Regions from separate parts of the Diaphorobacter limosus genome, predicted to be linked through region 3. Evidence: riboswitches for the same ligand, from Rfam matches in the RefSeq annotation. Region 3 holds a riboswitch; each other region holds the start of a gene.

Region 1 (3,938 bases), 620 kb from region 3:
CATCTACGAGTACCTGTCCAAGGGCGTGAGCCTGGACAGCGTGGAGCTGCTGACCAAGGCCTACCGCCTGTACAACGAGCAGGTGGCGGCCGCCGAGATCGAGCCCCTGCTGTCCTTCACGCGCGCCTGGCGCCTGATCAAGTTCGTCGATGCCGGCATGCTCACGCGCACCAAATGCTCGCAGTGCAGCGGCCAGTTCGTCACCGAGCTGTACGAGAACCGCCACTACACCTGCGGCCTGTGCAACCCGCCGGCACGCGCCGGCAAGAGCAAGAGCGCAGGTGCATTGACCCTGCACTGATAAAAGACTAGCCCTCCTGCGCCAGCGGCGCCTGGCCCACGGCCACCACGCTGGCGCTGCGCGCACGGCTTGCGGCGCACACCATGTCGGCCAGCATGTCCGCCGTCGCGGCCGACAGCGTCCAGCCCAGGTGGCCATGGCCGGTGTTGTAGAACACGTTCGGCCGGGCGCCCGGGCCCACGCGCGGCAGCATGCTCGGCGTCATGGGACGCAAGCCGGCCCAGGGTACGACCTGGCGCGTGCTGACATCCGGAAAGCACTGGTTCACCCAGTTGATCAGCGGCTGGATGCGGTCGGCGCGAATATCGCGATTGGCGCCATTGAACTCCGCGGTGCCAGCCACCCGGAACCGATCCTGTCCCAGGCGGCTGGTGACCAGCTTGGTCTCATCATCGAGCAGGCTCACGGTGGGCGCGGCCTGCTGGCTCGGTTGATCCAGAAGATTGACGGTGATGGAATAGCCCTTGACCGGGTAGATGTTGATGCGGTCACCCAGCTGCGTGGCCAGCGCACGGCTGCCAATGCCTGCACAGACGACCATGGCGTCGAAATGCCGGCGCTCCGTGACGCCGTCGCACTCGAAGTCAACGGTTGCGCCCCCGCTATTGCTGGCCACGCCCTTGACCAGCGCGCCAAACAGGCAGCGCCCACCATGGCGTTCAAACGCCGCAGCCAGGCCGGTGGTGAACTTGTGGATGTCGCCGGTGGAGTCGCTCTCGGTGAAGTAGCCACCAAAGAAATCGCCCGCCAGCGTGGGTTCGATCTGCCGCATTTCCTCGGGCGTCACGGCACGCCGCTCCAGTCCACCGGCGGCCAGCAGCCTGGAGACCTGGCCCGCATGATCAAAGCCTTTGCGATCACGGTAGATGTGCAGGATGCCCTGCTTTTTCAGATCGAACTCCACGCCCTCGGCCTCGGCCCAGGCAAACAGGTGCTGGCGCGCGGCAATCGCCATGCGTGCCGTGGCAATGGTGTTCTCTCGATATTTCGGTATGTGGGCAATGAACTCGGCAAACCACGACAGCTTGTGCCAGGTCGGGCGCGGGTTGACCAGCAGCGGCGCATCGCCGCGCAACATCCACTTCAGGCCCTTGAGGATGGTCGAGCCGTGCGTCCAGACCTCGGCATTCGAGGCAGACAGCTGGCCGCCATTGGCAAACGAGGTGTCCATCGCCGCATAGCGATGCTGCTCGAACAGGGTGACGGAAAAGCCGCGCCTGGCAAGCGCGTAGGCCGAGGTAACGCCGGTGATGCCACCGCCGATGACAGCGATTGATTTCATGAAAGCTCCAAACGTCGGAAGGGTGGAGTGCGACGGCAACATGCATGCCGCACGCCCCCTCTGTTTGGAACCTGAGAGATTCGCACCCGCGCCGCTGCGGGGTGCTTGCTCCTGCGGTGGGGAGGATGACGAATCCGCCCGCTCTTCAGAGTGTCATGAACTGGCCGGTCCTTTTGCCTGAGAGTTTCCGGGGCGGTTGCTCCTTCGGCGCCACTGGGTTGGGATGCCCAGCGGTCTCTCCCGACCAATGCGCGCGATCATAGCGCCGTTTGCAGCCGTGGCGGCCTTGCCCCATGCATCCAAGGCCTGCCGACGATCGCTTCAATATTCCCCGACCAGCAGACCGCGCACATTCCCATCCATGGGCAGCGCATAGTCATGCGCCGCCAGCACGGCATTGCCATGCGGGCTCACGAGCTTGAGGCTCACGTATACCGCCTGAGAGGCGGCCGCATAGGTTCCCACCAGCACGGCCTGGGCGGCCTGCGCCTGGCTGACCTCGCCCACCTCGCGCGAGAGCAGCAACTCACCCTGGCGTGGCCGCAGGGCCAGCGTCTCGCGCAGGCGCAGCTCGGTCACGCGCAGGCCGCGCCGGGCCAGGCGGCCGGCCAGCTGCTCGGAGATCAAACGCCCCAGGCGCGAGGATTCGCCCAGCCGATCGAGTTGCACCACGGTGGACACGAGCACGGGCTGCTCGGCATTCAGCGCCACCTGCTCCAGCAAGGCATCGGCAGCCCCATGATTGCTGGCCACCAGGTCAACCGGCGCCACTGCGGACCGGTCGCCGTAGTAATACTGCGCGCAACCCTGCAACGCGCAGGCGCATGCCAGCACAGCGGCAGCCAGGGCCGCACGGCGTTTCATGGCGCCACCACCTTCCAGGTGCGCAGCGGCGCAGGCGCCGGCGGCGGCAGCTCGGGCTGGTAGAGCGCCGCATCCGCACGTTCGATGTAGTACATGTCTGCCGACCCCGCCAGATAGCGATCCTGGGTCTTGAGGGTGGTGGTGATGAGCACCTCGGTGCGCGTGGGGCCGCCCGCCGCGGCGCCCTGGGTGTGGCGCTGGGCCAGATCCATGGCCAGACCCGCCCCCAGGCCGATGGCGGTGGCCACGCCTGGCAGCAAGACACGATCGGAGTAATGCGTTTCCCAATCACGCCACACACCTACGCCGCTGCCCAGCAGAGTCCAGGGCGTTGGAATAGGCAGGTTGCTTGGAACCCCTGCCTGGTGCTGCACCAATTGCGTCTGAACCTCCAGCTCCAGCGCCGACGGCCCGGTGGACAGTGCCACCCCCTTATTGAGCAGGCGCACCCGCAGAAGCTTAAGAAAGCCCTGGTTGAAACTGGAGTTGTCGGCTACCGTGACATGGATGGGCTGTCCACCCTCGGGCCAGGCGGCCGTCTTCTCTGCCACGCGTGCGGCCACGTCGTCGGCCAGCACATCCCAATGATGCACGGCACGCGCTTTCTTCTGCCCGGTGGCCGGGTAGTTGTCGGCGCGCGGGACGTCCAGGTTGCTGCAACCGGCCAGCAGAGTCGCCGCCAGCACAGCCGCATGAACCGAGGCGCGGTGGATGGATGAAAACATGATCCCGATGATAGGGATGGAGTCCCGGGGCAATCGACACAACAACGCCGGGTTTCCCGTTCAAAGCGGCGGTTTCGATGCCTCAAGCACTATTAGCATGCGGTCACAACAGCAACATGAATGCAACACCGCGGGAATCCACCTTCCTCCTCATGACCACCATGCACACCACATCGCACATCGCGTCTCTGCTGGCCTTGACTGCCGCCTTGGCGGGCTGCGGCGGCGGGACGGAGAAATCCACCGCCCCAACCACGCCAGCACCCCCACCGCCGTCGGGCATCGTCAGCTTGAGCTTCATCACCAACGCCCAAGCGAACGTTTTCGACAGGGGCACATTGAGCAGCGCACTGAACGTCCAGGCAGGCCTCGATGGCAGCAACGCCAACAACCTCACGGTTACGTTCACGACCACCGCCGGCAGCGTCAGCCCGGTGCAGGTCGCCACGAACAGCAGCGGGCTGGCAGCCACGTCGCTCAGCATCCCCACCGCGACGCCCACAGGCGCCGTGCGCATCACGGCCACGGCCGCGGCCAACAACACCGCCGCCGCCACCTTTGCCGGCTATGTGCGCGCCGTGCCCAACAGGCTGGAACTGCTGGTGCCCGCCTACTTCAGCGCCGGCTCCAATGCGGCAGCCTGGACGGCACTCACCGACGGCGCCACCAGCTACCCCGATGTGGCGATGAATGTCATCGTGAAGCCGGACAACGCCAGCAACGGCACCATGACCGCCGCCATCACCAAGGCCGACGACAAGCTCAT
Region 2 (3,938 bases), 400 kb from region 3:
CCGAAGAGAACCAGCCGGATACCGCGCTGGCCGAGCCCCCGGGCGCCGAGCCCGAAGTTCAGGCACAGGGCCAGGATGGCGCGGCCGTGGCCGAACCGCCGGCCGCTGCAGCGGCCGAGGCCCCAGCCCAGGCCGAGACGCAGCCGGCCCCCACCTGGTGGTGGGTGTTGTTCTCGCTGCTGGGGGCGGTCACGACCCTGTTCTACCTGTTCCTGAGCTTTGCCCGGCTTGAAATCTTCAAGATGCTGCTGAGCTCCTTCTTCCCGCTGATGATGCTCATCCTGGCGGTGCTGGGCTCCATCGTCTCCGGCCTGGCCACGCCCACCGAGGCGGCGGCCATGGGGGCGCTCGGCGGCTTTCTGCTGGCGGCGGCCTACCGGCAGCTGACCATGGACGTGCTGCGCGAGTCGGTCTACCTGACGGCCAAGACCTCGGCCATGGTGTGCTGGCTGTTCGTGGGCTCGGCCATCTTTTCAGCCGCCTTTGCGCTGCTGGGCGGACAGGAAGTGATCGAGAAATGGGTGCTGTCCATGAACCTCACCAAGGTCGAGTTCATGGTGCTGTCCCAGATCGTCATCTTCCTGCTCGGCTGGCCGCTGGAGTGGACGGAGATCATCGTGATCTTCATGCCCATCTTCATTCCACTGCTGAGCCACTTCGGGGTCGATCCGCTGTTCTTCGGCCTGCTGGTGGCGCTGAACCTGCAGACCGCCTTCCTGTCACCACCCGTGGCCATGTCGGCGTTCTATCTGAAGGGCGTGGCGCCGCCGTATGTGACGCTGAACCAGATCTTCCTGGGCATGCTGCCCTTCATGGGCATACAGATCCTGGCCATCGTGCTGCTGTATGCCTGGCCGTCCATAGGCCTGTGGCTGCCGCAGCTGCTCTACAAGTAAGGCCAGGGGCCGTCGCCTGTGATCAGACCATCTGATACCAGGCGCAGCCCTCCTGCCCGATGCTCACCCTGGCCTCGCCACGCGCCACCAGGTAGTTGAGATGGGCCACGCTCTCGCCCGTGGCCAGGCTCATCTGCATGTTGTCCGCGGTGACCGGGCGGGAAAACAGCGCGCCATAGACATCGACCACGCGCTGCGGTTGCCGCAAGGCCTCTCGCAGCCTGTCGAGCGCCCGATGCTGGCTGTCGCGCAGCGCGGCAATGCGCCGATGCAGGCCCCGGAAGGGCTGGTTGTGCGATGGCAGCACCAACACATCGTCGGCCACGCTGCGCTCGAGCTTTTCCAGCGACTCCAGCCAGTCGGCCAACGGGTTGGCATCGGGCTCGGCCGGAAACACCGAGACGTTGGACGAAATGCCGGGCAGCACCTGGTCGCCCGAGATCAACAGCTTCAGCTCGGGGCAGTACAGGCAGGCATGCTCGGGCGAATGGCCCGTGCCCACCACCACGCGCCAGCGCTGCTCGCCTATACAGATCTCCTCGCCATCGCGCAGGCGCCGGTAGCTGTCGGGCAGCGCATAGATCAGCTTGCCAAAGCCGCCAAAGCGGGTGCGGTAGGTTTCGATCGCCTCCTCGCCCCAGCCGGCACGCTGGTAGAACTGGATGGCATCATCCGGCGCCTCGCGCCCGGTATCGACACTCAATGCGCGGCAGCTCAGGTACTCCAGGCGGCTGATCCACAGACGGCAGCCGAACTTGCGCGTCAGCCAGCCGGCCATGCCGATATGGTCGGGGTGCATGTGGGTGACGAAAACACGCGTCACCGGCCCATCGAGCACCCCCGCAAACAGCTGGCGCCAGGCACCCGCCGTGTCGGTGGACCAGATGCCGGTATCGACCAGCGCCCAGCCATCGCCATCACGCAAAGCCCACAGGTTGATGTGGTCCAGCGCAAACGGCATGGGCATGCGCAGCCACCATACGCCCGGGGCCAGTTCTTTGGCGTCGCCTACCACGGGCGCAACGCCGCATGGGTAGACCAGGCCGTTCTTGTCCGTCACCACTTCTTCAGCCATTGATGCCACTACCGACCTTCATTTTTGTTACCAACTGGCAGCTTATCGGAAAACACCAGGACGCATTGCCCAGCCTGTCGCGCAAGGTAGAATTGCCGGCTGTCAGGAGAGAGCCCCCTGTGGGGCCGCCGAAGGCGCAGGCAACAGCCAAAACGCTCAGGCAAAAGGACTGACGACACGCCCGCGATTGCTGCGGGCGTTTCCTTGCTGGAGAGAGGCGCCCCAACCGGTTTCGGGCGTCCACCGAAGGAGCAAACCCTGCCATCCGGGGTGAATCTCTCAGGTAAAGAGGACAGCAGGGCAAACACCATGGTGCGTTGCGCCATGGCCCGCATTTGCCCTGGAGACATGCCTTGTCCGACACCGAACTGCTGACCACCCCCCTGAACGCCCTGCACATCGAGCTGGGCGCCCGCATGGTGCCCTTTGCCGGCTACTCCATGCCCGTGCAGTACAAGAGCGGGCTGATGGCCGAACACCAGCACACGCGCCAGGCCGCCGGCCTGTTCGACGTCTCGCACATGGGCCAGCTCAAGCTTATCGGAGCCGACGCGGCGGCGGCGCTGGAGTCTCTGATGCCGGTGGACGTGCAGGGCCTGGCCGAAGGCAAGCAGCGCTACGGCCTGCTGCTCAACGACGAGGGCGGCGTGATCGACGACCTGATGTTCTTCAACCAGGGAAACGACACCTGGTTCCTGATCGTCAACGGTGCCTGCAAGCTCACCGACATCGCGCATATCGAGACGCATATCGGCAACCGCTGCCAGATCGTCACCCTGCCCACCCAGGGCCTGCTGGCGCTGCAGGGGCCGCAGGCGGTCACGGCCCTCTCGCGCCTGGTGCCGGGCGTGGAAAAGCTGGTCTTCATGAGCGGCGCCAGCTTCGCCTGGAATGGCGCCGAGCTGTTCATCACGCGCAGCGGCTACACCGGCGAGGACGGCTTTGAAATCTCCGTGCCCGGCGACCACACCGAGGCCCTGGCACGCGCCCTGCTGGCCCAGCCCGAGGTGAAGCCGATTGGCCTGGGCGCGCGCAATTCGCTGCGCCTGGAGGCCGGCCTGTGCCTGTACGGCAACGACATCGACAGCACCACCACTCCGCCCGAGGCGGCGCTGAACTGGGCCATCCAGAAGGTGCGCCGCACCGGCGGCGAGCGCGCTGGCGGCTTTCCGGGCGCGGCCAAGGTGCTGGCGCAGATCGACAACCCGGCCAGCCTGACGAAGAAGCGCGTCGGCCTGATCGCCAAAGAGCGCGTGCCGGTGCGCGAGCCGGCGGTGCTGGAGAACCTGGACGGCCAGCATGTCGGCCATGTCACCAGCGGCCTGCTCTCGCCCACGCTGAACCAGCCCATCGCCCTGGCCTACGTGCAGCCCGAGTACGCCCAGCCCGGCACCGAGGTGTTTGCCATGGTGCGCGGCAAGCCCGTGGCCATGGTGGTCTCGCCCACGCCCTTCCTGCCCCCGCGCTACCACCGCGGCTGATTTTTTCGGTTTCGCTACACCGGCAGCGCGGCTACAGTGCGCGCTGCCCCTTCTCACAACTTTTTTTATCGGAGCATCGCCATGAGCATCCAGTTTTCCAAAGACCACGAGTGGGTCAACAGCGCCGACGCCAACGCCGCCGTGGTCGGCATCACCGTACATGCGCAGGACGCGCTGGGCGACGTGGTCTTCGTCGACCTGCCCGCCGTGGGCGCCACCTTTGCCCAGGGCGACGTGGCCGGCGTGGTCGAGTCGGTGAAGGCCGCGGCCGACGTCTACATGCCGGTGAGCGGCGAGGTCGTCGAGGTGAACGAGGCCCTGCGTGACGATCCTTCGCTGGCCAACTCCGACCCCATGAACGCCGGCTGGTTCTTCAAGGTCAAGCTCTCTGCCCCCGCCGAGCTGGACGCGCTGATGGACGAAGCGGCCTACAACGCCTTTGCCGCCAGCGCGTGATGAGCGTTGAGCGTTGAGCGTCCCCTCAGA
Region 3 (3,938 bases):
ATGCTGGCCACCGTCAACGACCTGCTGTGCGCCAAAGGCCTGCAGCTCAAGGAAGGCACCATCGTGGACGCCACCTTGATTGCCGCGCCGAGCTCAACCAAGAACAAAGACAAGGCGCGAGACCCCGAGATGCATTCGAGCAAGAAGGGCAACCAGTGGTACTTCGGCATGAAGGCCCATATCGGCGTGGACGCCGACAGCGGCCTGGTGCATACCGTGCGCTGCACCTCGGGCAACGTCGGCGACGTGGTCGAAGGCAACAGCCTGCTGCACGGACAGGAGGTGCAGGTCTTTGGTGACGCTGGCTACCAGGGAGCGGACAAACGCGCCGATGCGCCCAAAGACGTGCCGTGGCACGTTGCCATGGGGCCGGCCAAACGCAAGGCATTGGACAAAGAACGCAGTGCCGTAGATGCCCTGGTCGATCAGCTCGAGCGCGTGAAGGCGCAAATCCGCGCCAAGGTGGAGCACCCGTTTCGCGTCATCAAGCGCCAGTTTGGCTACACCAAGGTGCGCTACCGAGGTCTGAAGAAAAACACCCTGCAGATCGTGACGTTGTTTGCGCTCTCGAACCTGTGGATGGCGCGCCATCAGTTGATGCAGCAGCAAGGAGCACGGGGATGAGTGCGCCCGAAAACAGGGCGCGGGCCGCCAAAAGCGGCAAAAAGCCCTGTTTCAAGGGCAAAAAGGCAGGGGAAACTGCCGAAATCAACTCAAGTTTGCACCATCTGAAAAATAGCCCAGGCGTAGCACGCCTGGGGATGGGTTGTTCAGGGCATCCATAACGTCCAACCCAAGTGCCCATGCCCGGTGTTGTAAAAAACATTGGGAGTTCTACCTTGACCCACCCGAGGCATCATGTTGGGCATCATAGGGCGCAAGCCTGCCCAAGGCACTACAGAGCGTGTGTTAACGCGGGGAAAACATTGTTCCACCCATTCAATCAATGGGCGGATGCGGTCTGCGCGAATGTCACGGTTCACGCCATTGAATTCGGCAGTGCCTGCAACGCGGAAACGGTTGAGGCCTAAGCGGCTGGTGACCAACTTGGTTTCGTCATCCAGTAAGCTCACGGTGGGGGCACCCAATTGACTTTCTTCATCGTTCAAGTTGACGGTGATGGAGTAGCCTTTGACGGGGTAGATGTTCACGCGATCGCCTAGCTGAGCTGCAAAGTCACGGCTGCCCACTCCTGCACACACCACCACGCTATCAAAGGTATGCAGGCTTGGGGTGGCGTCTTGTTGTGTCACGGTGATGACAGCTTGTTGGCCATCGCTTTGAATCGACGTCACATCTTGACCATACAGCGTGTGCACGCCGAGTCGTGATGCCGCATTTGCTAGTCCATTGGTGAATTTGTGAATGTCTCCCGTGGAATCGCTCTCAGTGAAGTAGCCACCGTAGTAGGTGCCTGCCAATGTCGGCTCGATGGCTTTCATTTCAGCTGGGGTCACGGCATAGCGAGGTAGGCCCCCCTTGGCCAGCATGACTGACACTTTGCCTGCATGGTCGAACCCTTTTTTGTCACGGTAAATGTGCAGGATGCCTTCCTTCTTCAGGTCGAAATCAATGCCTTCTTCCTGCGCCCAAGTAAACAAGTGTTTGCGGGCTGCGACTGCTAAGCGAGCTGTCTCAACCGTGTTGCGCTCGTAATGGGGCATCGCAGCAATGAACTCTGCAAACCAGGAGAGTTTGTGCCACGTAGGTGCTGGGTTGACCAGCAGCGGCGCATCACTTTTGAGCATCCACTTTAGCCCTTTGAGGATGGTGGACCAATGCGTCCAAACTTCTGCATTAGATGCAGAGAGTTGCCCTCCGTTTGCGAATGATGTTTCCATCGCAGCATAGCGATGGCGTTCAAACAAGGTAACGGAAAAGCCGCGTTTTGCCAAGGCATAAGCTGTTGTGACGCCCGTGATGCCGCCGCCAATAACTGCGATTGTTTTCATAGTGAATGAGCTTTCAAAAACGTCAAAGTGTTGAGCACCAACAAGCCCTGTGCATGGCTGGTGCACCCCCTCTGTTTAGAACCTGAGAGATTCGTGGTCCATCGTGTTCAATGCAACCACTTGCTCCTGCGGTGTGCCGGGTGACTAAGACCAGCAACTCTTCAGAGATATCAACGATTCAAACCGGTCCTTTTGCCTGAGAGTTTCCGGGGTGGTTGCTCCTTCGGCGTCGCGATTTAACGCGATCTCTCCCGATCTGAATTTCATAAAAAAACTACGCCAGAAAGCGCTCAGTCAACGCGACCCAGAACGCAGCACCCACAGGTATGTTGCGGTCTTCAAAATCGTAATTGGGGTTGTGCACCATGCAGGCCCCGTGACCTCCGTTAGTTGCATCGCCATTCCCGATGAATAGATAGCTGCCTGGCACTTTGTCGAGCATGTAGGCGAAGTCTTCACTGGCGGTGAGCGGTTCAGTTTGGAGCACCACGTTATCTGCGCCTACCAACGCCACCGCCACTTCGCGGGCTATTCCCGTCTCAATAGGGGTATTGACCAGCACCGGGTAACCGGGCAAAAACTCGACTTTTGCGGTCACGCCAAAACTTTTCGCCTGTAACTCAACGAGCTCCACAATGCGATTGCGCAACAACTCTCGCACATCCCGATCCAGCGCCCGTACGCTAAGCTTTAACGTGGCGTTTTGGGGGATGACGTTGTTGACCACACCCGACTGAAAAGAGCCGACCGTGATCACGGCCATGTGCAGTGGGGGTACGTTGCGTGAAACGATGGTTTGTAGCGCCATGACAATTGCCGAACCCGCAACGACCGGGTCAGCACTCTGGTGCGGCATGGCACCATGGCCGCCTTTACCTTCAATGTGCACCAGAATGTTTTCGCTGGACGCCATGGTTGCGCCTTCGCGCAATAACAACTGACCTGGCCGAAAGCCCGGCAGGTTGTGCATGGCAAAGATTGCGTCGCAGGGGAAGCGGTCAAACAGGCCGTCTTCAATCATCTTGCGCGCCCCCCCAAGCTTTCTTCAGCGGGCTGAAAGATCAAATTCAGCGTGCCATCAAACGTGGTGGACTTTGCAATATGTTCGGCCGCAGCCAGCAGCATTGCGGTGTGTCCGTCGTGGCCGCAGGCATGCATCAAACCCGCATGGCAACTGGCATGGGGCAGCCTCAGTCCTGATCGGTGTGCGTTTGCAGCCAGGCAAGTGGCGGCATGCCGACGCGGTGGGTGAAAGCGCGGGTAAGCGCTACAGCGCTGGCGTAACCCACCATGGGCGCAATGGACTTGAGCGGCTTGCCTCGTTTGAGCAAACCCTTGACTACTGTGATGCGCCAGGCCGTGAGGTAGTCGAGCGCGGTCAGGCCCGACACCTCTCGAAAGTGATTGGCAAAGCGTGCGCGCGACATGCCTGCGGTTTCGGCCAACGATTCCAGCGTCCATGCATGGCCGGGCCGGTCGTGCATGGACGTGACCGCTTTGGACAAACGTGGGTCGCCCAGCGCCGCCAGGATGCCGGTGGTGACCGATGAAATGTCAAGCAGGTGGCGCAGCAACAAGATGAGCAGGTATTCCATCAACAGGTCCAGCGCAGCTTGCCGACCACACTTTTCGTCAAAGGCTTCCTGGAACAACAGGTCCAACGCGGGTGAAAGACTGGACGACTGGTTCAGCGGAATCACCAGCACCTCGGGCATGGCAGAGATCAGCGCGCCTCGGGCCTCGTCGCCCAGATCGACAGACGCACACACCAGGTCAACACCGTCGGCGCTATCGGGCACCAGCCGGTGGGCAGAACTCTGCGGGAAAAACAACAAACTGGGCTCTTCAACCCTGCTGGCGCGCCCATGCCGGTCGATCACGCTCATGGTGCCCCTGCGCATCAAATGCACATGGCCCACATGAGCTTCGGCCTCAAAGGCGGAGATCTGGCACAGGTTGCCCGAATAGAACACGCGTGCGCTGGGC

The links. Region 3 has a riboswitch for glycine ahead of P4826_RS03850 (D-amino acid dehydrogenase). Riboswitches for the same ligand answer to the same signal wherever they lie in the genome.
Region 1: linked by a shared signal. The riboswitch ahead of P4826_RS00845 (D-amino acid dehydrogenase) and the one ahead of P4826_RS03850 (D-amino acid dehydrogenase) in region 3 are both predicted to bind glycine.
Region 2: linked by a shared signal. The riboswitch ahead of gcvT (glycine cleavage system aminomethyltransferase GcvT) and the one ahead of P4826_RS03850 (D-amino acid dehydrogenase) in region 3 are both predicted to bind glycine.

Annotation. Positions count from the first base shown of each region.
Region 1 covers NZ_CP136921.1:160,637-164,574, reverse strand. The annotation lists gene flhC (flagellar transcriptional regulator FlhC) at 1-301, shown strand, start outside; gene P4826_RS00845 (D-amino acid dehydrogenase) at 309-1,583, opposite strand; glycine riboswitch at 1,739-1,836, opposite strand; gene P4826_RS00840 (FlgO family outer membrane protein) at 1,905-2,447, opposite strand; gene P4826_RS00835 (hypothetical protein) at 2,444-3,172, opposite strand; gene P4826_RS00830 (spherulation-specific family 4 protein) at 3,334-3,938, shown strand, end outside.
Region 2 covers NZ_CP136921.1:1,178,086-1,182,023, forward strand. The annotation lists gene P4826_RS05725 (TRAP transporter large permease) at 1-896, shown strand, start outside; gene P4826_RS05730 (MBL fold metallo-hydrolase) at 919-1,971, opposite strand; glycine riboswitch at 2,065-2,153, shown strand; glycine riboswitch at 2,169-2,277, shown strand; gene gcvT (glycine cleavage system aminomethyltransferase GcvT) at 2,388-3,452, shown strand; gene gcvH (glycine cleavage system protein GcvH) at 3,534-3,908, shown strand.
Region 3 covers NZ_CP136921.1:778,403-782,340, reverse strand. The annotation lists gene P4826_RS03855 (IS5 family transposase) at 1-624, shown strand, start outside; partial or broken gene P4826_RS03850 (D-amino acid dehydrogenase) at 783-1,952, opposite strand; glycine riboswitch at 2,014-2,126, opposite strand; glycine riboswitch at 2,127-2,216, opposite strand; partial or broken gene P4826_RS03845 (amidohydrolase) at 2,227-3,140, opposite strand; gene P4826_RS03840 (AraC family transcriptional regulator) at 3,143-3,938, opposite strand, start outside.